DNA from 3 places in the Williamsia sp. z34 genome. Region 3 is predicted to be linked to each of the others. Evidence: riboswitches for the same ligand, from Rfam matches in the RefSeq annotation. Region 3 holds a riboswitch; each other region holds the start of a gene.
The links. Region 3 has a riboswitch for S-adenosylmethionine ahead of AC51GT_RS17985 (amino acid ABC transporter permease). Riboswitches for the same ligand answer to the same signal wherever they lie in the genome.
Positions count from the first base shown of each region.

Region 1: it holds a riboswitch for S-adenosylmethionine, as region 3 does, so the genes downstream of both, AC51GT_RS21645 (bifunctional o-acetylhomoserine/o-acetylserine sulfhydrylase) here and AC51GT_RS17985 (amino acid ABC transporter permease) in region 3, are expected to answer to the same signal.
Region 2: it holds a riboswitch for S-adenosylmethionine, as region 3 does, so the genes downstream of both, AC51GT_RS15295 (aminotransferase class V-fold PLP-dependent enzyme) here and AC51GT_RS17985 (amino acid ABC transporter permease) in region 3, are expected to answer to the same signal.

Region 1 covers NZ_JCANWW010000010.1:80,746-88,226, forward strand. Annotated here, with positions in the region: gene AC51GT_RS21635 (Hsp70 family protein) at 1-851, shown strand, start outside; gene metX (homoserine O-acetyltransferase MetX) at 927-2,069, opposite strand; gene AC51GT_RS21645 (bifunctional o-acetylhomoserine/o-acetylserine sulfhydrylase) at 2,071-3,387, opposite strand; SAM riboswitch class IV at 3,444-3,553, opposite strand; gene AC51GT_RS21650 (PE-PPE domain-containing protein) at 3,801-5,333, shown strand; gene AC51GT_RS21655 (MFS transporter) at 5,497-6,714, shown strand; gene AC51GT_RS21660 (exodeoxyribonuclease III) at 6,726-7,481, shown strand, end outside.
Region 2 covers NZ_JCANWW010000005.1:393,059-400,539, reverse strand. Annotated here, with positions in the region: gene AC51GT_RS15325 (zinc-dependent metalloprotease) at 1-456, opposite strand, end outside; gene dacB (D-alanyl-D-alanine carboxypeptidase/D-alanyl-D-alanine endopeptidase) at 453-1,826, opposite strand; gene AC51GT_RS15315 (inorganic diphosphatase) at 1,953-2,465, shown strand; gene AC51GT_RS15310 (MarR family winged helix-turn-helix transcriptional regulator) at 2,533-3,027, opposite strand; gene alc (allantoicase) at 3,173-4,198, shown strand; gene AC51GT_RS15300 (hypothetical protein) at 4,248-4,751, opposite strand; gene AC51GT_RS15295 (aminotransferase class V-fold PLP-dependent enzyme) at 4,748-5,575, opposite strand; SAM riboswitch class IV at 5,607-5,722, opposite strand; gene AC51GT_RS15290 (DedA family protein) at 5,790-6,431, opposite strand; gene AC51GT_RS15285 (O-succinylhomoserine sulfhydrylase) at 6,479-7,481, opposite strand, start outside.
Region 3 covers NZ_JCANWW010000007.1:59,606-67,086, forward strand. Annotated here, with positions in the region: gene AC51GT_RS17970 (LuxR C-terminal-related transcriptional regulator) at 1-96, shown strand, start outside; gene nhaA (Na+/H+ antiporter NhaA) at 213-1,538, opposite strand; gene AC51GT_RS17980 (uracil-xanthine permease family protein) at 1,737-3,059, shown strand; SAM riboswitch class I at 3,259-3,351, shown strand; gene AC51GT_RS17985 (amino acid ABC transporter permease) at 3,503-4,468, shown strand; gene AC51GT_RS17990 (amino acid ABC transporter ATP-binding protein) at 4,465-5,247, shown strand; gene AC51GT_RS17995 (ABC transporter substrate-binding protein) at 5,284-6,258, shown strand; gene AC51GT_RS18000 (GNAT family N-acetyltransferase) at 6,282-6,830, shown strand; gene AC51GT_RS18005 (LLM class flavin-dependent oxidoreductase) at 6,827-7,481, shown strand, end outside.

The DNA of each region.
Region 1 (7,481 bases), on a different contig from region 3:
CCGCTGCCGCTGTCGTCGCCGACTACGCGACGGCCTCCCGCCCGGAGGCCATCGTGCTCATCGGTGGCCTGGCCAACATCCCTCTGGTTCGGGACCTCATCGTGAACAAGGTCGACGTCGAGGCGGTGCTACCGCAGGGGCCGGAATCGGTTGCGGCCACCGGCGCTGCCCGTCTGGCGGCGGTGAGTACCCGCCCCGCCGGACTGGCCTTCATCGGCGGACGCCGCAGCCGGGACTGGCTGTCGGCGGCGCCGCTGGCCATGTTCGGTGCGTTGCTCGCCGGTGCGTTGATGACCGTGTACGCGGTCGGATCGTCGCTTGCCGGCAACCCGTCGACACCGTCCGAGGCCCCGGAGCCCCCGGTATCGCCGTCCGCGATCGCCGAGGCGCCGTCGCCGACGACAACGACCGCCACCAATGCGCAGGTGACTTCCACACTGATGCCGACCCGGACACAGCCGACGGTGGAGGTGGCGTCGCCGGTTGCCGGTGGAAATCCGGGACCCGGTTGGGCGACAACCGAACTCGCACCGCCGGTGTCTTCTACGGATCCGCCGACGAGGACCCTGAGCCCATCGTTGATCCCGTTCCCGTTGCCGAGCATCACGTGGCCCCCGAATCTCGCACCTTCGACGCCGTCGACTCCACCGTCCCCGTCGTCTCCATCGACGCCCCCGCCGCCGCCGGAATCGACGACGCCAGATCCGCCCGTGGAGATCGCTCCTCCGTCTGAAGGGGAAGTGACCGCGTCGCCTGCGCCCGCGGCGCCGCCTCTTGTCGCCCCGCCGGAGTCACCGCAGTCCGGTGATCCGGCGGCGGATACGGTGCCGACCTCGCAGCCCGCGACCTGACAGTTCTTTTAGACCCGATTCGGCGTCGCCCGCACCCGACCGACCGCTGTATGAGCGGTCGGTCAGGGCCGGGTATCAGCCGCGGGCGAGGACGAGAGTCTTCTTGAGAAGGTCTGAGACCGCGTCGTATTCGGTGAGGAATCCGTCGTGGCCGTTGGCGGAATGCACCACATGCAATCCATCGACACAGCCGGGCATGAGCTCGGCCAACTCGATCTGCTGGCGCAGCGGGTAGAGCCGGTCGGAATCGATGCCACCGATCACAACGGGTACATGGCAGCTCCGCAGGGCGGCTTCCACGCCACCGCGGCCCCGCCCGACGTCGTGGTTGTTGAGCACCTCGGACAGCACCACATAGCTACCCGGATCAAACCGGCGGACCAGTTTGTCGGCCTGGTGCTCGAGGTAACTCTGCACCGCGTAGCGGCCACCGTGCAACGGATCTTCCTGTCCCTGAGGGAAGTTGGCGAACCGCTGGTCGAGTTCGGGTTCGCTGCGGTAGTACATGTGGGCGATGCGGCGGGCGATGCCGAGGCCGGACGTGGGGGTCCGGCCAGTGCCGTGATAGTCGCCGTTCTGCCAATTCGCGTCGGCCTTGATCGCCGCGATCTGTGTTGTCTGCGTGCCGATCTGGTCGGCCGAGGCGCGAGCGCCGACGGCCAGGATCAAGCCGCTGCGCACTCGCTCTGGATAGCCGATGACCCACTCCAAGGCGCGTGCGCCACCCATCGAACCGCCGAGGACGGCTGCGACGGAATCGATCTGCAACGCATCGAGCAGGGCGACCTCGGCACGGACCTGATCGAGCACGGTGATGTGCGGGAACCGTGAACCCCACACCTGCCCTTCGGAATCCAGTGAGGCCGGGCCGGTAGAGCCGCCGCATCCACCGAGGACGTTCGCCGAGACGACACACCACTCGTCGGTGTCCACGGCGCCGCCCGGGCCGATCAGCCCGTCCCACCATCCGGGGGTGGGCTGATCGGGACCGGCGGGACCTGTTGCATGAGAGTCGCCGGTCAGGGCATGCAGTGCCAGAACAACGTTGTCGCGGGTGGGCGAGAGTGTGCCCCAGCGCTGAAACGCCAGGGTCACATTCTCGATCTGTCCACCGTTGTCCAACGAAATCGGGCCGACCGGCACACTGGTCAGCTGCCCATCGGGCAGGGATTCCCAGTCCGGATGAGTTCGTGGTGGCGTGTGCGGGTCGATACTCACCTCACTTGGCCGCAGCGAAGCCTGCGTCGAGGTCGGCGATGATGTCGACGACGTTCTCGATGCCGACGGCCAACCGGACCAGTCCGGGGGTGACGCCGGCGGCCAGCTGCTCCTCGGCGATCAGCTGCGAGTGGGTGGTCGATGCCGGATGGATGACCAGCGAGCGCACGTCACCGATGTTGGCGACATGGCTGTGCAGCACCAGTGCGTCGACGAACTTCTTGCCTGCGTCGACGCCGCCGACGATCTCGAAGCCGATGATCGCGCCCTGGCCGCGCGGAGCCAATTCCTGGCCCCGCTTGTACCAACGGGAGGATTCGAGGCCGGCGTAGGCCACCGACTCCACCTGCGGGTGCTCCTCGAGGTACTTGGCCACGGCCTGGGCGTTCGACACGTGGCGCTCGATCCGCAGGCTCAGGGTCTCCAGGCCCTGGGCGATGAGGAAGGCGTTGAACGGGGAGATCGCAGCACCGGTGTCGCGCAGCCACTGCACGCGCGCCTTGAGTGCGTAGGCCGGAGCGCCGAGGTCCGCGAAGATCGCGCCGTGGTAGCTCGGGTCCGGGGTGGTGAAGCCGGGGAACAGATCGACGCCGTCACGCTGGCCGCGCCAGTCGAAGGTGCCACCGTCTACGATCACGCCGCCGATCGCGGTGCCATGTCCGCCAAGGTATTTCGTGGCCGAATGCACCACGATGTCGGCGCCGTGTTCGAGCGGGTTGATCAGGTACGGAGTCGCGACGGTGTTGTCGACGATCAGTGGCAGACCCGCCTCGTGGGCGACGGCGGAGATGCCCGGGAGGTCGAGGATCTCGTTGTTCGGGTTCGAGATGGTCTCACCGAACAGGGCGCGGGTGTTGGGCTGGATGGCCGCGCGCCAGCTGTCGAGGTCTTCCGGGTCGTCGACGAAGCTGACCTGGATCCCGAGCTTGGGAAGTGTGTAGTGGAACAGGTTGTACGTGCCGCCGTAGAGACGGGGACTCGACACCACATGACCGCCGTTTTCGACGATGTTCAGGATCGCGTAGGTCTCGGCTGCCTGACCCGAGGCGACGAGAAGAGCCGCCACGCCACCTTCGAGGGCGGCGATGCGCTGTTCGACCGCGTCCTGCGTGGGGTTCATGATGCGGGTGTAGATGTTGCCCGGCTCGGCGAGGCCGAACAGGTTCGCGGCGTGCTCGGTATCGCGGAACGTATACGACGTTGTCTGGTAAATCGGCAGCGCACGGGCAGAAGTCGCCGAGTCCGGGCTCTGGCCGACATGGACCTGCTTGGTTTCAAAACTCCAGTTGTCAGCCGGATTGACGTCGGTGTCAGACATGTAGGACTTCTCTTTCATGGTCGGTGGACATCCAATTAGAGGGTCCGACCTTCCGGACCCCGCGCTTGCCGCGGCGAACCGCAACCTGGTCGTCACCCGGAGCACCCCACCGCGGTTGGAGGGTTGCCGGTCAGCTAGCCGGGGCTCATTGCTGACACTCAGGACCTGGCCAAAAGGATATAACACGCGGATCCTGCGCAAAAAAGCGTTCAGCGCACGGCGATTCTGCGGCTCGCCGTCGGCTGCGCCGTGCTGTACTACGTTCATGCGATTGGCCTTCGGCAAAGGTTGTCGTAACTTCAGTGAAGTTGCCTCAAATCACCCGAGGCCGTGTGCGATTCGAGACACCTGGGGCTGCTGTGAATGATGGTTCAAGACGTCGTCGGGCAGTCCCGACCCGTTCCGGTCGCCGGGTGACGGCGCTTGCGTCGGGGGCCGCGGCAGCCGCGCTGCCGGTACTGACCTTCCTCGGTAGTGCCCCGGCGCTCGCCACCGAAGCCCCGGCGGACTGTGGCAACGGCGCCGTGTTCGTGGTGGCCGGAACCGGCGATCCGGACTTCCTGCACACACGGGGAGTGGAGACCCGGTACATCGCCCAGGGTTATGTCGTCAAACGGGTCGACTATCCGGCGACATTCTGGCCGCTCGGTGCCCAGAGCTACGACGCCAACATCGAGGTCGGACAAGCCGTGCTCACCGATGATGTGGCGACCTATCAGGCCAGTTGCCCGGGCAAGCCGGCCGTCATCACCGGCTATTCGCAGGGCGCTCGAGTGGCCGGCGACGTACTGGCCGACATCGCGGCGGGCAAGGCGGATGGTGTCAGTGCCGACGGGGTGTCGGGCGAGCTCTATGCCGACCCGCGGCGACGCGGAACGAGCGCCGGCGCCGGGGCCGAGGTCAATCTCATCAATGCATATCCGGGCGCGATGCTCGACGGTTCGCGCGACGGCGATTTCGGCGATGTGACGGTCTACTCGGTCTGTATCGACGGTGATGCGGTCTGCGACGTGCCCGACCCTCGGCGAGATCCGATCGGGGCGCTGGACGCGTTGCTGGGTTTCTGGGTCAAGCACTTCAGCTATGGCGACATCATGTCGGCGGGCCCGGGGGCGTCCGCCGGCACCGATGGGGTGACCGTCGTCGAGGGCTCCGACGGGGCCACGGTGATCCTCGTCGGTGCCGATCCGTCACTGACCACCGTGCTGGCGCAGGTCGGACTACCCAACCTGCTGCGCCCGGTGATCCTCGATTTCCCGCGTCTCGAACCAGCTGTCATCCAGCCGATCTCGCGCGCGATCATGGGCTTGCTGCCGGCTCTGCCGCAGCTCGGGCACGGTGCGTATCTCACCGACCTGTACGCGATCCGGGACGCGCTGTCGGGGGACCCGGCGGCCTGGTCCGCGATCTTCGGGAGCGCGGTCAGCGTCGTCGGGTATCCGGTGAACTTCGTCCGGGACTGGGTGGCGGTGATCGATGCGGTCCTCGACCGGCGTGACCCGGATCTGGGGTTCATCGCGGCGCCGACGGTGCGCACCGTGGCCACTGCGGTGTTCGGTGCGGTGGTTCAGGCCAGGACCGAGCCGGCGGACCCGGCCGCTCACCCCGCCGTCGTCGACGATTCTCAGAAGGTCCTCGCCGTGGCGCCCGTTGATCACTCGCCATCGGCCGATCACCCGCCCGAGTCGGCCGCAGTCGTTGCCGAGCCCGGTCGACATCGGGCGTCGGAGGGGCCGGCGGCGCCGGTGGTCGACGGGTTCACCACTACGCCGGGGTGGAATCAGCTCCCCGACACTGCCGATTCCGACCTGCCCGCCGATCCCGGCCGTACCGGTTCGGCGGACGATCAGGAACCGGAGACTCCGGCTCCGGCTGCAGTCGAAACGCCTGCCGCGACCGAGACAACGCCCATCGACGTGCCGGCCGACCTCGCCGTCACCCCGTAATCCGGGTCTCCCGCCACCGCGCGGACACGTCGATCTGTGGGTCAGTTCACGTCCGATCCCGGAATGAGCCGTGACCCCGACGGGGTTGACACCGTAGTTGCCCCGGCAATGAATTGCCCCGGCAGTGTCGCCGTCGCCCCGATCGACTTCGAGAGGTTCACCCATGTCTGCTGTCAGCACCGTCGCCCCCGAATCCTCGGGGGCGGTGCGGGGCGGTAGACGCAGCGCCATCCTGGCCCTGTCACTCGGCGCATTCGGTATCGGGACCACCGAATTCGTCGCGATGGGGCTGCTGCCCCACATCGCCGATTCGCTGGGCACCACCGAACCGACAGCCGCACATGTGATCTCCGCCTACGCGCTCGGCGTCGTGGTGGGTGCCCCGACCATCGCTGCACTGACCGCGCGAATGCCGCGACGCACCCTGCTGATCGCGCTGATGGTCGCGTTCACCGTTGGCAATGTCGCCACCGTCCTCGCCCAGAACTACGGCATGCTGATCGTCGCCCGCTTTGTCGCCGGACTGCCACACGGCGCCTACTTCGGGGTCGCGGCGTTGGTCGCCGCACATCTGGCGGGCCCCGAGTCCAGGGCGAAAGCGGTGGGTCAGGTGATGATCGGTCTGAGCGTCGCCAACGTCGTCGGGGTGCCCGCGGCGACCTGGCTCGGTGGTGCCGTCGGTTGGCGGGCCGCCTTTGTGGTGGTGGCCGTCATCGGGTTGTTGACGATTGTGGCCCTGTTCAAGTTCCTGCCCGCACTCTCGGACATGAAGATCACCAATCCGATGACCGAACTCGGTGCGTTGAGACGCCCGCAGGTGTGGTTTGCGCTCCTCATCGGCATCGTCGGATTCGGTGGGATGTTCGCCTTCTACACCTTCATCAGCACCACGCTGACCACCGTCTCGGGCGTCTCCGAGTCGCTGGTCCCGTTTGCCCTGATGTTGTTCGGTCTGGGCATGGTCGCCGGCAACATCCTCGGCGGTGTCCTGGCCGATCGCGGTGTGGTGAGGGCGATCCTCATCAGTCTGGTCTCCATCGTGATCGCGCTCACCGCTTTCGCCGTGCTGGCGAGCAGTGCCTGGGCCGCGCTGATCCTGACCTTCTTCATCGGATTGACCGGGATCGCGCTGACCCCGGCGCTGCAGATCCGGTTGATGGATGTCGCCGAGGACGCCCAGACACTGGCCGCGGCCCTGAACCACTCGGCGCTGAACATCGCGAACGCGGGTGGGGCGTGGATGGGTGGACTGGTGATCGCGGCCGGATACGGATACCGCGCACCGTCGCTGCTCGGCGCCGGGCTGGCGGTCGCCGGACTCGTTGTCCTCGGGCTGGCGATGTTGTACGCCCGCAGACCCGCTGTCACAGGCCGCACGTAGGCTCGCCCGACGTGACCACAATCGTGACGACGATCAACGTAAACGGCATCCGCGCCGCGGTGAAGCACCGTTCGGAGCGCAATCTGGGGCTGATCCCTTGGCTGCGTGAGACCACCTCGGACCACGTCTTGCTCCAGGAGACCCGGGCCACCGAGGAGCAGGTCGCCGAAGCACTCGCCCCGGCCCTCGACGACGGTTGGTTCCTGAGTCTCAGCGAGTCGTCGGTCAAGGGTCATTCGGGTGTGGCGATCCTGTCCCGCACCGCACCGGACAAGGTGCGCAAAGGTTTCGGCAGCGATGAGTTCGACGCCACCGGGCGCTACATCGAAGCCGATTTCGGAACCCTGACGGTGGCCAGTCTGTATCTGCCCAAGGGTGCGAGCGACGGCCCGAAGCGCGAGGCGAAGTTCCGCTTTCTCGACGAGTTCGGAGCGCACCTGGGCGCACTCGGCCGCAAGCGCCGGGGTGTCGTGGTCGGTGGCGACTGGAACATCGCGCCCACCGCCCTGGATCTGAAAAACGCCAAGGGCAATGTGAAGAACCCCGGCTTCCTGCCGGAGGAACGCGCCTGGGTGGCCGGGATCCTGGACTCCGGGTGGACTGACGTGGCCCGCGATCTCGCCGGCGAGGTCGCCGGGCCGTACTCGTGGTGGAGTTGGCGCGGCAAGGCATTCGACAACGATTCGGGCTGGCGCATCGACTATCAGCTCGCCAACAAGACGATGGCCGCCGCGGCGACCAAGTCCTGGGTCGACCGCGCCGGTGCC
Region 2 (7,481 bases), on a different contig from region 3:
TCGGAAGTCGGCGGGTACGACGCGCAACCCACGTTCGACCGCGATGATGTTCGGGGTCACCAACATCAGCACACCATCGTGTCCGCTGACCGGGTCCGGGGTGAACGGGTCGTACTGACCGAGGATGGCGCTCGACATCACGGCCAGCAGTCCACCGGCCTGCATGCCCGCGATCCGTCCCGTCATCCCCGGTTTGTCGTCGGGTTCGGCGGGATCGAGCATCGCCGACATCGAGAGCGCCGCCGCCTCGATCCATTCGCCGCGATCGAGGACCCGCGCCGCGGGCACCGGAAGTCCGTCGGCCAACCCGGTGACCTCACGAACCGGCGCTTCGGACGCGACGGCCGAAGACGCCAGCTCACCGCGGGCCGCTTCGGCCGTGTATGCGGTGGTCAGAGGACCGGGCCGCGCGATCTTCTTGCCCACCGTCGCGGCGAGCTTCCAATCGATACTCATCGGCAACCACAATCCCGCAGGGCGCCGGCGACCGCGTCGAGCGCGGGCCGCGCCTCGGCGGGCCCGGTGCCATTGGACATCAGAGCAAAACTGAGCACGCGACCTTCTTTCGTCTGCACTACTCCGGCCAACGCACTGGCGACGGTAAGTGTTCCGGTCTTCGCGCGAATCCATCCGGCGCCGTCGGCATTCTCGAGAACAAATCGCTCCGTCAAGGTGCCGGTGGCACCGGCCACCGGCAGCATGTCGAGCAGTGGCCGCAGTTTCGGCTGCGCAGTTCCGGCGCCGGCGCCGGTCACCTTGTCGAGCAACCCGGCCGAGATCCGATTGTCCTCGGACAGCCCGCTGACGTCACCGAACTCGGTGCCGTTCATGTTGAAACCGTTGTCGCCGAGAACCTTTCGAACGGCTTCGATCCCGCCGGCCAACGTCGGCCGACCGCCGATGGCCTTGGAGATCTCGATGGACATGGTTTCGGCGAGTACGTTGTCGCTGGCGCGCATCATGTCGCCCAGCCGGGTGACCAGCGGCGCCGACGTCACGGTGGCGACCACGCTGCCGGCGGCCGGGGCGGTCGCCTGGACGACCGGGGTGTCCACACCGAGCGCTGCGGCCAGAGCCGACCCCGCGGCCAGAGCCGGGGTCGGTGTCCGCGGCGAGTCGATCTCCAGCGGATCGATTCGTCCGGAATCGGCGATGAGCGATTCGATCGGGGTGATGTTGCCGTCGGCGATGTCCACCGGGTCCCAGCTCGACGCCATCGTCGGGCCGGAGAAGGCACCGGTGTCGACCGCCACCGAGGTGACATCGATGCCGGCCTTCTCGATCTGGTCGGCGAGCGAGGCGATCCGCGGGGCGTCGGTGAAGAACGTCTCCTGCCCGTCCGGTTGCACGGACAGTGTCGGATCGCCCGCGCCCACCAGGATCACCTGTCCGTCGGGTCCGGCGACCACCGTGGTGGAGATCCGCTGATCATGCGGCAACGCCAGCAGAGCGGCCGCGGCGGTGAGGATCTTGATCGTCGATGCCGGAACCATGGGACGGTTCGGGGTCTGCGACCAGAGCGTCTGTCCGGTGATCGCATCGGAGACCTCGCCCGACAACTCGCCCAGGCCCGGGTTCGCCAGCGCCTCCGTCAGCGCGGTGGCGATTCCGGACGCGGTGGGCAACGGTGCGTCGGGGGCCACGGGACTGATCTGTGGACTCAGCGTCACCGGTGAAGGTTGCGCGGAGGCACCCGCGGGCAGACTGTTGTGGTCCTCGTCCACCCGCAGCGCGATGACGAGCACGATCGCCGCAACGATGATCAGCACGATCACCGGAAGTAGCGTCCACAGGAGTCCCTTGCGGCGGGGCGAACTGCCTGGCACGAATTACCTCCGGTCGAAGTTCTTGCCGCGCGCGGCGGGCACAGGTCTCCACAGTATCGTTGAGTCGATTTGCTGACCGGCTACCGGAGAACACTTTGGGTAGGCAGAACTTACGAGGAGTACAACGTGGACTTCGACGTCACGATTGAGATCCCCAAGGGACAACGCAACAAGTACGAAGTGGACCACGAGTCGGGAAAGATCTATCTCGACCGGTACCTGTACACGTCGATGGGTTATCCCGCCGACTACGGATACATCGACAACACCCTCGGCGAAGACGGCGATCCGTTGGACGCCATGGTGTTGCTCCCCGAGTCCGTCTACCCCGGCGTGATCGTCCGCGCCCGCATCGTCGGCATGTTCCGCATGACCGATGAGGCCGGTGGCGACGACAAGCTGCTGGCAGTGCCCGCCGGAGATGTCCGCTGGGACCACGTCCAGGACATCGGCGACGTCGACGACTTCGAGCTCCAGGCGATCGCGCACTTCTTCGAGCACTACAAGGACCTCGAGCCCGGCAAAGACGTCCAGGCCGGCGGATGGACCGGTAAGGCCGACGCCGAGAAGGTCGCACAAGAGGCGATCGATCGTCTGGCCAAGCACCCGGACGAGGCGAACGAGCCCTCTCGCGGCTGATCGACCCCGAACACGAACAAGGGCCCGCCTCGCAGCAGCGATGTCGGGCCCTTCTCGGTGGGGGGGGTCAGGACCGGGCGCGGTCCGCGGGTGTCTCGTTGGCCTCGATGAGGCTGCGTTCTGCGGAGCTGACGTAGCGGCCGAGCAACTCGGTCAAGGTCTCCACGTCACCGTCATCCCAATCGGCCAGCATCGTCTCGAGTTCTTCGGCCCGGCGGTTGCGGAAATCGGCGACCCGCTGCGCACCGGACTCGGTGACCACGAGGATCGTGGCCCGGCCGTCGCGCGGATCGGCCTCACGCCGGACATAGCCCAGCTTGACCAGTTGAGCGACGTGCCTGCTGATGGTCGACGGGTCGCTGAACAGCGCCTCGGCCAACTCACCCGAGCGTGCCGGCGCCCGATTCAGCCGAAAAAGGCAGTGATAGGCCGCTGACTCGACAGCATCGTCCGCGGTTCGCCACCGCGTCGCCGACAACCGGTCACGCACCCGCAGGTGCCTCGCGAGGACCTCCATGAGATCCGCAATCTGAGCGTCGCGCGACGCTGTCTCCTTCGACATGGTCCTTCTCATGGTTCAACGAGTTTCGACTTGCAACTAGTTGTTGGCAGAAAGTATGGCCCGCGTCACGGAGCTTTCGCAAGAACCCGGCGTCGCCGACGCGACAAGTCGCACCCGCTGGGCGGTGCCACTAGCCTGATGAGTCGTGACTCCATCCCCGCCGAACTCGCGCCCCCACTTCACCTCGATGCCAGATCTGGCTCTACGCGCTCTCGGCGGCGCGGTCCTCTGGACCAACGACGCCCTCTTCGCCGAGGCCGAGAATCTCATCAAGACCTCTGCCGCCGAATATCAACCGGCGACCTTCGGGCACAAGGGTCAGGTCTATGACGGCTGGGAAACCCGGCGCCGGCGCGAAGCGGGTGTGGACCAGGCCATCGTGCGACTCGGTGTCCCCGGCATCATCTACGGCGTCGTGGTCGACACATCCTGGTTCGTCGGCAACTACCCCCCTTACATTTCAGTGGAAGCTGCTGCGGTCGAAGGCATTCCGACCATTTCGGAGCTGCTCGAGAACACCAAGTGGCAGACGATCGTCGATCGCGTCGAGGTCAACGGCGATACACAGAATCCGTTCCGGGTGGACTCCAAGGAGCGGTTCACCCATGTGCGGCTCACAATCCATCCGGACGGTGGCGTGGCCCGATTCCGGGTGCACGGCCGTGGCGTCCCCGACCCGAAGTTCTTGTCCTACGGACACTTCGACCTCGCCGCCCTCGAGAACGGCGGCATGATCACCGCCTGCTCCAACATGTTCTACGGTTCCCCGAACAACCTCCTGATGCCCGGCCGGGCCCGCACGATGGGAGAAGGCTGGGAGACCTCACGGCGGCGCGACGACGGAAACGACTGGGTCCAGGTCAAATTGGCCGGTGAGTCGACGATCGGCCTGGCCGAACTCGACACCAGCTACTTCTTGGGAAATGCACCGGGCTCGGCGATGATTCGTGGCCGCGACGGCGAAAACGGTGAGTGGTTCGAGGTTCTGGGCCGATCCGCCCTGCAACCCGACACCCGACACCGGTTCCTGATCGAGGCAGACCGGCCGATGACCGAGGCCCGCCTCGACATCTTCCCGGACGGCGGCATGGCACGACTGCGGTTGTACGGCTCGCTGACCGACGACGCTCGCGCACGGATCATCGATCGCTGGGAAAACGGCGAGAGCTGATCGGCGGATCGGTCCGCATCACGCCTGCGATCAGGCGTGGTGTGGGGCGTCAGGCCGCGGTGGCCCGTTCGAGCAGTCCGGGCAGCACGCGGTCGGCGATGAGCTGGGCCGAACCGGGCCGATCACCCGTCCGCCCCAGGTCGAGAGGCCGCAGGATGACCGCATCGGCGACCTCGGCGGTATAGATGTCGACGATCAGCGTCAGCAATCCGTTGGCGGTGCCGACATAGCGGACGGTGTCGCCGAACCTCGACTCCCCCAGCCGCAGAAGCTCTGCCCGCGCGGTGGCCGCGTCCTCGGCGATCACCACGTCGATCTCCAACGCCACCACCAGGTCCGCGGGATCCTCGCCCAGTTCCTGCCAGCCGGCACGCAGTGCGGCTCGCTCCTTGATGCCGCCCCGCAATTCCGGCTGGCGGATCCGGCGGACCGCCGAATCCCGGGCCTCGGACGGGCCAGGCCTGCTCCAGGCGAGCTGGTGGTTGTCGCCCTCGATGGCGACCAGCAGTTCGGGGCGGGTGCGTACGGTGGTGACGCGATCTGCTTCGGTCATGATTTCTCCTGCTCAAGAGTGCTGTCCACGAGTGAGTTCAGTTGCCGGGCAAGCTCATCGATGCCGGTGTGGGCGTCCCATCGGATGACGGCGGGCTCAGGGTGTCCGGCCACGGTCAGTGAGGCGATTCCCACGCGGTCACCGGCATCGGGCCACAGCTGCAGTCGGCGGATCCCGGGATGCCGGGCGGCTTCGGCGTCGAGCCACTCGGACAGTGCCTGCTCGTGGAGACCGGCGCTCTCGTAACCGAGGTCGGCCAGCGCCCGGGCCGGGGACCGGTCAGTGCCGACGTTGCCGGCGACGGTGTCGATATCGGCGTCGGCACAGTCGGCGAGCCAGTCGCCGCGGCCCACAACCACCGCCGGACCGGCGACGGACCGGCCGGACAACACGAGGTAGTCGATCCCGTGGCTGGTCAGGTTCACCGCCCGCCGGGACACGAGCTCACTGCCATCGACCAGCAGTCGCGCGCCGCGTCGGTGTGCGATCGCCGCCAGCGCGGGCAGCGGCACCACTTCGCCGGTGGCCTCGGCGACGGCCGGAACGATCAGGAGTGCGGCGCGACGGCGTCCGAGCTCGCTGTCCACCGCGGCCAGGGTGGTCACCAGATCGATCTGCGCCGGCACCACCCGGTGGTCACCATCGGGGGTGGGGTTCGTGAGGGCGGCGGTCAGATCAAGTGTGACGACGCCGCCGGGCGCGACACCGGCGACCAGCGCAACGGCTTCGGCGAGTTCGGAGGCGAACAGGACCCGATCGGTCGGGCGGGCCTTCACAAACCGGGCGATCTCGTCCTTCAAATCGTTCGTGGAGGAGTTCGTCACCCACAGTCCCTTCAGATCCGGACTCGGCCGGAGTCCGCGCTTGCCACCGTCCGAACAGACAGCGGCCAGGTTGTCACCCGGAGCACCCCGCCGCGAATGGAGGGTTGCCGGCCAGCAAGCCGGGGCTTGTCGCTGACACTCGTCACCGATGACCACATTGCAGCGCCGTTGATTTCCCTGTCAAATATCGAACCTCTTTAACGCGGCGTGAATGTTATTCCGCGCTGGCCGCGGCCTTTTGTGACCTGCGCCGATGCTGCCACCAGCGAGCGGCGAAATAGAGAAGCATGAGCGCCCCGGCACCGAAAGCCAGGTAGAACATCACCGTCGCCCCGACGGTTTCACCGACCGCGTAGCCGATGATGCACACCACGGTCACCCAGACGACACCACCGGCGACGTTTGCCAGCACATACTGACGCGTCGGCATCTTGCTCATCCCCGCCACAAACGGGGTCACGGTGCGCACGTAGCCGATCCAGCGGGCTCCGATCACCGTGGCCACCCCACCATGGCGGATGAGTTCCTCGGCCTTCTGCCAGCGTTCTCGTCCGACCCATCCGCCGAAGCGGGTTTCGGTGATGCGGCCTCCGGATCTGCGGCCGATGGAATAGCCGGTCCAATCGCCGAGCACCGCGGCAACGCAGGCACCGACGATCAGCCAGACGATGTTGGTCTCGCCGAGGGCGGCCGCGACCCCACCGGCGAGCAGGACCGTCTCACCGGGCAGGACCAGACCGAGCAGAGCCGCCGCTTCTCCGTAGATGACGACGAACACCAAGAGATACACCGCCCACGGCGGCGTCGACTGGATGATCGAGATGACCCAGTCGGCCAGCGAGTGAAAAATGCCCACCCTCCGATCCCCGGTGACGGCCGCAGGCGGCGTCGCCCAATTCTGCGTTACAGAGCCTGGTCGAGATCCTTCAGCAGATCGTCCACACCCTCAAGACCGACCGACAGCCGAACCAGCGAATCGGACAACCCGATCGCAGCCCGACCCTCGGGTCCCATCGCGCGGTGGGTGGTGGTCGCCGGATGCGTGATCAGCGACTTCGAGTCCCCGAGGTTGTTCGAGATGTCCACGATCTGCAGACCGTCGAGCAGTTCGAACGCCCGCGCCTTCCCGGATACCGAACCGGTGTCGGCGAGTTCGAAGGTCACCACGGTGCCACCGCCCGACATCTGCTTCTTCGCCAAATCATGCTGCGGATGTGATTGCAGGAACGGATATCGCACCCGCGCAACCCGCGAATCGGCTTCGAGGAACTCGGCGATGCGCAGCGCCGCGGCGGTCGAGTGATCCACCCGCAGCCGCATTGTCTCGAGTCCCTTGAGTAACGTCCAGGCGTTGAACGGGCTCAGCGCCGGACCGGTGTGCCGCATCAGGGTCTGCACCGGACCGTCGATGTATTCCTTGGACCCGAGTACGGCACCACCCATCACACGGCCCTGACCGTCGATGTGTTTGGTACCCGAATACACGATGACGTCGGCGCCGAGTTCCAGGCCACTCTGCAGGAGCGGGGTCGCAAAAACGTTGTCCAGCACGACCTGTGCACCGGCGGCGTGGGCGAGCTCGCAGACCCGCTCGACGTCGACCAGGGTCTGCATCGGGTTGGACGGGGTCTCGAAGAACACCGCGTCGGTCGGCTCGGAGAGCGCCTGTTCCCACTGCTCGAGGTCTTCGCCGTCGACAAAGACGGTTTCGACGCCCCAGCGGGGCAGGATCTCGTTGCAGACGACAAAGCACGAACCGAACAGGCTGCGTGCGGCGACCAGCCGGTCACCGGCCTTGAGCAGCGCACCGAGTGCCACGAACACCGCGGCCATGCCGCTGGCGGTGGCGAAACACGCCTCGGCGCCCTCGAGCTGACGGAGTCGCTCCTGGAACATCGCCACGGTC
Region 3 (7,481 bases):
GACAAATACGACGCGGTCGGTCGATCGGCCACGTCGAAGACCTCGCTGCTGGCACGCGCGCTCCAGGACGGCCTCATCACGGTTGAGGAACTCTGAGTACTGCTTGAAACACCGCCAACTTCGGCCCGCTGAGGACCGACGAAGGGTCATTTACCCTTGTCGGTGCCTCACGGGGTCGAAGTTGGTAACCGTCGTGGCGTGAGAGTGGTTGGCTAGCTGTTGTTTTCGTTCTGGTAGATGTCGGGGATGCCGTCGTGGTTGTCGTCGCGCTCTTCTTCTTCCTGAATCCTGCGGTAGTGCCGATTTCGGGCACGCAACAGGATTGATGCGATCAGGGCCGCGCACAGCGATCCGGTCAGCACGCCGATCTTGACGACCTGGTCGCGCTCGGTGCCCAGGCCGAAGGCGAGGTCACCGATGAGTAGCGAGACGGTGAAACCGATGCCGGCGAGGATCGAGATGCCCAAGACGTCGATCCAGCGAACGCTGGCGTCGAGGGAGGCGCGCGTGAATGCCGATAGCAGTCGGGTGGTGCCGAAGATGCCGATCGCTTTGCCGAAGACCAGACCGAAGATGATGCCCAGGGCGATCGGGTCACTCAACGCATCGGTCAGACCGTCGAACCCGCCGATCGCGACGCCGGCGGCAAAGAACGCAAAGATCGGGATCGCGATGCCGGCCGAGATGGGCCGGATCCGGTGTTCGAAGTGCTCGGCCAGACCGATCCCGGCTTCCGGGCCGCCGGCGGCCTTGCTGCGAAGCACGGGAACGGTGAACCCGAGCAGAACACCGGCGACCGTGGCGTGGATCCCGGACTCATGGACGAACACCCAGGTCAGGGTGGCCAGCGGAATGAGCAGCCACCAAGACCGGATTCGTCGCTGCACACAGATGGCGAACAGCACCAGCGGTATCGCGGCGAGCGCGAGCGCGCCGAGATCGATGTCCTCGCTGTAGAAGACTGCGATGACGGTGATGGCGAGCAGGTCGTCGACCACGGCCAGGGTGAGCAGGAACGTCCGCAACGCCACCGGTAGATGCGTGGAGATGACCGCCAGGACGGCCACCGCAAACGCGATGTCCGTCGCGGTGGGAATGGCCCAGCCCTGCGTGGCGCCATCGCCGACGTGGGCGGTGAACGCCACGAAGATGATCGCCGGCACGATCATGCCGCCGACCGCTGCGGCAATCGGGAGGACCGCACGTTTCGGATCGCGGAGGTCGCCGGCGACGAACTCACGTTTGAGCTCGAGGCCGACCACGAAGAAGAAGATCGCGAGCAATCCGTCGGCGGCCCAGGTGGCCAGAGACAAGTCGAGGTGCACGCCCAGGGCGTCGGTGCCGACCCGGAACTCGCTCAGCTCGACGTACGCATCGGACCACGGCGAGTTCGCCCAGATCAGTGCGACCACGGTGGCCACCAGGAGGATTGCCCCACCGATGGTTTCTTTGCGGAGGATGTCGGCGATGCGCGACGCCTCCGCCCATGAGCCGCGGGCAAAGAGTGTCGAGGGGGTTTTTCGATCCTGCGCTGACAACGTTGTGTCCTGTCTAGGGGTCGGAGAAACACGACACGCGCGAACCGTCGAAACGACGGAATCTTGAGCACGCGGCCGACCAGACTTCCCGGCACACCGCCGGTAACTTTACCGTCTTGCGATCAGTGCGGGCCACGTGGCGCCGGAGAATCGGAGGCAATGGCGTGGATCGGCACATAACGCGGCAGACTGTTGCCCATGTCTGAGGAAGATCTGAAGCCGGCTGCGTCCGGCAAGGCGACCACCCAAACCCGGTCGCCGCTGTTCGGTTGGTCGCCGGCCGGGAGCAACGAGGTGGTTGCTCCGACCGAACGGCTGTCGTGGCCGCGCACGGTGGGCATCGGCCTGCAGCACGTGGTGGCCATGTTCGGTGCGACATTCCTCGTTCCGGTACTCACCGGATTCCCACCGGCGACGACGCTGCTGTTCTCCGGAATCGGCACGATCCTGTTCTTGCTGATCACCCGCAACCAATTGCCGAGCTACCTCGGTTCGAGTTTTGCGATCATCGCTCCGGTACTCGCCGCGACGGCCTCTCATGGGCACGGTTCCGCGCTGGGCGGCATCGTGATGGTGGGCGCGGTGCTGGTCGTCATCGGCGTGGTGGTGCACTTCGCGGGCACCGGCTGGATCCACGCGTTGATGCCGCCGATCGTGACCGGAACCATCGTCGCGTTGATCGGCCTGAATCTCGCGCCCACGGCCAAGTCGAACTACGAGCAGGATGCGGTCACGGCCACGCTGGTCCTGGTGCTGCTGATTGCCTCGCTGGTGCTGTTCAAGGGACTGCTCGGACGACTCGCCATTTTCACCAGCGTTGTCATCGGCTACCTGTTCGCCCTGGCCCGCGACAAGGTCGACACCGACCCCATCGGAGCCGCCGATTGGGTCGGCCTGCCCGATTTCCAGGCGCCGACGTTCCATCTGTCGGTGCTGCCGATGTTCTTGCCGGTGGTGCTGGTGCTGGTGGTCGAGAACATCGGGCACGTCAAGTCGATCAACACGATGACCGGGATCAACTACGACCACAAGATCGGTCGCGCCTTGGCTGCCGACGGTATCGCCACGGTCTTGGCCGGTAGCGGCGGCGGTTCTGCCACAACGACGTACGCCGAGAACATCGGTGTCATGGCAGCGACCAAGGTGTACTCGACGGCCGCCTACTGGGTGGCCGGCATCGCCGCGGTGCTGCTGGGTATGTCGCCGAAGGTCGGTGCGGTGATCGCATCGGTCCCGCCGGGTGTCCTCGGTGGTGTGACCACCGCGCTCTACGGTCTGGTCGGCATCCTGGGCGTGCACATCTGGGTGACGAACAAGGTGGACTTCTCCAAACCGGTCAACCAGTTCACCGCCGCCATCGCACTCGTGATCGGTATCGCCGACTTCTCGTGGACGATAGGCGATTTGAGCTTCGGTGGCATCGCACTCGGTGCGCTGGCGGCACTCCTGATCTACCACGTCATGCGCGTGGTCGGCGGCTGGCGCGGAACGGTTGTGGTGGACAAGGCGGACGTCGAGTAGACGTGCACTGACCCGACTGATCGCCCCCTCAAGCTTTTTGAGGGGGCGATCTTTTGTCTGTCACACGAGTTCCGATTTCAGACACAAGGGTGGGGCGCAAGGTTTAAAACATGGTGATTGCAACCCGAAAGCCCAGTGTCGCAAGGCAAATCAAATTCTACCCCTTGACGTCTGGTCCATCGACCGCATAGATTCCTCCTCACCATCCAGAGCGACCGAGAGACTTGGCTCGTCGACGTCGCAGCAACCCCGTCGCAGGACGTGTGGGTGCTACCGCCAAGAACGATGGAGGAACGATTATGGATCGCGCTTCGTGGAGACGTTTGCACGTCGACCTGTGCCGAGCGGGCACCGGCGTCTGTACGTAGGTCTGACCCACCTCACCCACACATTCTTGCCCTATTGGAAGGCCCTTCAGCGATGCTCGCTGCGCGCATACACCGGTGGTCACAGTGACCCAGATAGATATCCGCTCCACGCTCGACGAACCCGCGGCGGTGGACGACGCCGACCTGGTCATCGCGCGGAAGTGGCATCCATGGCGTTGGATCATCGCGATTGCCGCGCTGATCGTTGTCGCCCAGTTCTTGCACGGATTTGCGACCAACCCGGGCTGGGATTGGGGGACGTTCGCGCAGTACTTCACCGCGTCGTCGGTGATGTCTGCGTTGTGGCTGACCATCCAGTTGACGTTCTGGGGATCGCTGTTCGGATTTGCGATCGGCATCGCGCTGGCCGCGGCCAGGCTGTCGAAAAATCCGGTACTGCAGGTGATTGCCTGGTTCTACATCTGGGCGTTTCGTTCGATCCCCTTGATCGTCCAGTTGCTGTTCTGGTTCAACCTCGCGTACCTCTATCAGTCGCTGTCGGTGGGAGTTCCGTTCGGGCCGGGCTTCTTCGAGTTCAACGTCAACAATGTGATCAGTGGTTCGGCTGCGGCCATCATCGGTCTGGCGTTGCACCAGGCGGCGTATTCGGCGGAGATCATCCGGGCCGGGATCATCTCGGTGGATCAGGGTCAGCTCGAAGCCGCTGCCGCACTGGGTATTCCGAAGCGCCGCGAGTTTTTCAAGATCATTCTGCCGCAGGCGATGCGGGGAATCCTTCCGAACGCCGCGAACGAGGTCATCAGCTTGTTCAAGGGCACTTCGATCGTGTCGGTCATGGCAATTGCCGAGTTGTTCTACCAGGTGCAGGTCATCTACGGGCGCAGTGGACGGGTCGTCCCGCTGCTGATGGTTGCCACTGTCTGGTACATCGTCCTGACGTCGATCTTGTCGGTGGTGCAGTTCTACGTGGAGCGGCACTATGCCAAGGGCGCGCTGCGGACCATTCCGTTGACGCCGGTGCAGCAGATCCGAAAGCGGTTCTCCGACATCTCCTTTGCTCCACGCGGGGCGACCCGATGACCGAGGCGATAGAGAATTCGAGGTACGCGGTCGAGGTCAGGGGAGTTCACAAGTCTTTCGGCGATCTGGAGGTGCTCAAGGGTGTCGATCTGGTGGTACGCCCAGGTGAGGTCACCGCGATCATCGGTCCGTCGGGATCAGGCAAGTCGACGCTGTTGCGTGCCCTCAACCACCTGGAGAAAGTCGATCACGGCACCGTCCGTGTCGATGGTGACCTGGTGGGGTACAAACGCAAGGGAAACAAGCTTCACGAGCTGAGCAACAAGGAGATTCTGCAGCAGCGCTCGCGGATCGGTTTTGTGTTCCAGAACTTCAACCTGTTTCCGCATCTGACCGCACTGGAGAATGTGATCGAGGCGCCGATCTCGGCACAGAGACGCAAGCGGTCGGACGTCGAGCCTGAGGCAGTGGCTTTGCTCGAGCGCGTCGGCGTCGGTGAGAAGGCGCACGAATACCCACGCAGGCTCTCGGGTGGGCAGCAGCAGCGGGTTGCGATCGCTCGCGCACTTGCACTGCGGCCCAAGGTGATCCTGTTCGACGAGCCGACATCAGCGCTCGATCCCGAACTCGTCGGCGAAGTACTCGAAGTCATCCGTGGGCTCGCCCGCGACGGTGCGACGCTTGTCATCGTGACCCACGAAGTGGGTTTCGCACGCGAGATCGCCGACACGGTGGTTTTCATGGATGGCGGCGTCATCGTCGAACAGGGAACCCCGACCGAACTCATCGACTCTCCCAAGGAAGAACGCACCAAAGCCTTTCTCGCGCACGTCCTCTGAACCGTCTTCACTCAATCCGACAAACAAGGAACAACCATGTCCAGAACAAGCCGTCGACTCGCGGTCGTCGCGTCCGCATTTGCCACGCTCGCATTGCTGGTCACCGGGTGCAGCGAACCCGCTGCCGAGTCCGAAGTGGTCACGTCCGACGGACAGAGTTTCGACCTGTCGCCGGAGCAGTCCAGCCGAGTCCGCGTCGACAAGGTCGACGACATCGCGGCCAAGGTGCCCCAAGCGATCCGCGATCGGGGCACGCTGGTCGTGACCGGTGCCGGCGGTACCGCTCCACCGCTGCGGTTCTACGCCACCGATGACAGGACGATCATCGGATCGGAGGTCGACTTCACGTACCTGATCGGCGATATCCTCGGCCTCGACGTTGATCTGAAGGTTGCTGACTGGTCGCAGAACTTCGTCAAGATCGACTCCGGTGAGAACGACCTGTTCATCTCCAATGTCACCGTGACCGAAGAGCGCAAGGACAAGTACGACTTCGCCACGTACCGTTTGGACAACCTCGCCTTCGAAGCGCCCAAGGACAGTGGCTGGAAGGTCGAAGGCCGCAAGGATATTGCGGGCAAGAAGATCGGAGTCGGTTCCGGAACCAATCAGGAACAGCTGCTGGTCGACTGGAACGAACAAAATGTCGCCGAAGGTCTCGCGCCGGCAGAGATCGCGTACTACCAGAACGCATCCGATTACTACCTGGCTCTGGGTTCGGGGCGCATCGACGGATACTTCGGTCCCAACCCGTCGTCGGTCTACCACGCTGCGACCTCGGGCGACACCGAGGTGATCGGCGTGTTCTCCGGTGCGGGTGATGCACTGCAGGGCGAGATCGCGGTTCTGACCAAGAAAGACAACGGCCTCATCCAGGCCATCAACGAAGCGATCAACCACGCTATTGAAGACGGCAGCTATCAGAAGGTCATCGACCGTTGGGGCCTGCAGTCCGAGGCCGTCACCGTCTCGGAGATCAACCCGCCCGGACTTCCACGTACCGAAGGATAGGTCTCCCGATGGAGGGAAGACGAGTGAGTGCACGACCCAGTGGAGCCGGCCGAGCGGCCACCGCCACGGCTGATACTGCACACCTGCAGATCACCACGGTCCATCAGGACGATCCGCTGGCTTCCCCGCTGATCGAGGAGTTGGCTCTCGAGTACAGCTCTCGTTACGGGCGCAGCCCGGGGGAGCAGTACAGCGAACTGCGGGCTTATCCCGCAGAGGAGTTCGCGCCGCCGGGGGGTGTGCTGATCGTCGCATTGGCCGACGGTGCCCCGGTCGCCGGTGGTGCGTTCCGTCAGTACGACGCCACCACCGCCGAACTCAAGCGCATCTGGACGGCGTCGGCGTACCGGGGCCGGGGGTACGGCAAGGCAATCGTGGCAGAACTCGAGACGATCGCAACCAGCCGTGGCTATCGCCGAATCTTTTTGACAACCGGATGGAACCAGCCCGAGGCAGTGGCGTTGTATCTCGCTGCCGGTTACACGCCGCTGTACGACACCACACTGCCCTCCGACGAGGTCGGCGTGCATCCGTTCGAGAAGAATCTGGATTCGAAAGAGGTTTGTGCATGAGCGTTTTCGCCCTGGGTATCGAGCTCGATGGGGAGGGACGTCATCCGGCGGCGTGGCGACGGGCATCTCATGCACCTGACGCCTTGCTGACCGGAGAGACCGTGCGACGGAGAGTGGCTGCTGCGGAGAACGCCGGCTTCACGTTGGCGACGTTCGACGACTCGATCGTCGGTGCTACCAGCGAGATCGTCGGTCGCATCGACGCGCCCAACCGGGCGGCCTTCGTGGCCGCGACGACATCGACCATCGGACTTGTACCGCTGATCGGTACGACATACGCCGAACCGTTCCATACGGCTTCACAATTGGCCACTCTCGACTACGCGTCGCGTGGACGGGCCGGGTGGATCGCGGCACCCGTCACCGACAGTGCCGCGTCGAAGGTATGGGGCCGACCCGTGGTGGTGGGCGAGTCAGAACGTGCACGCGAACAGCATGATTCGATCACCGTCGCCCGTGATCTGTGGGACTCCTGGGAGGACGATGCGGTGATCCGCGATTTCGCCTCGGGCCGGTTTCTCGATCGAGACAAGCTGCACTACATCGATTTTCAGGGTGAGAGTTTCTCCGTGAAGGGTCCGGCGATCGTTCCCAGGCCACCGCAGGGACAATTGGTGGTGTTCGGAACCGCGGGCGACGTCGATGTACGCC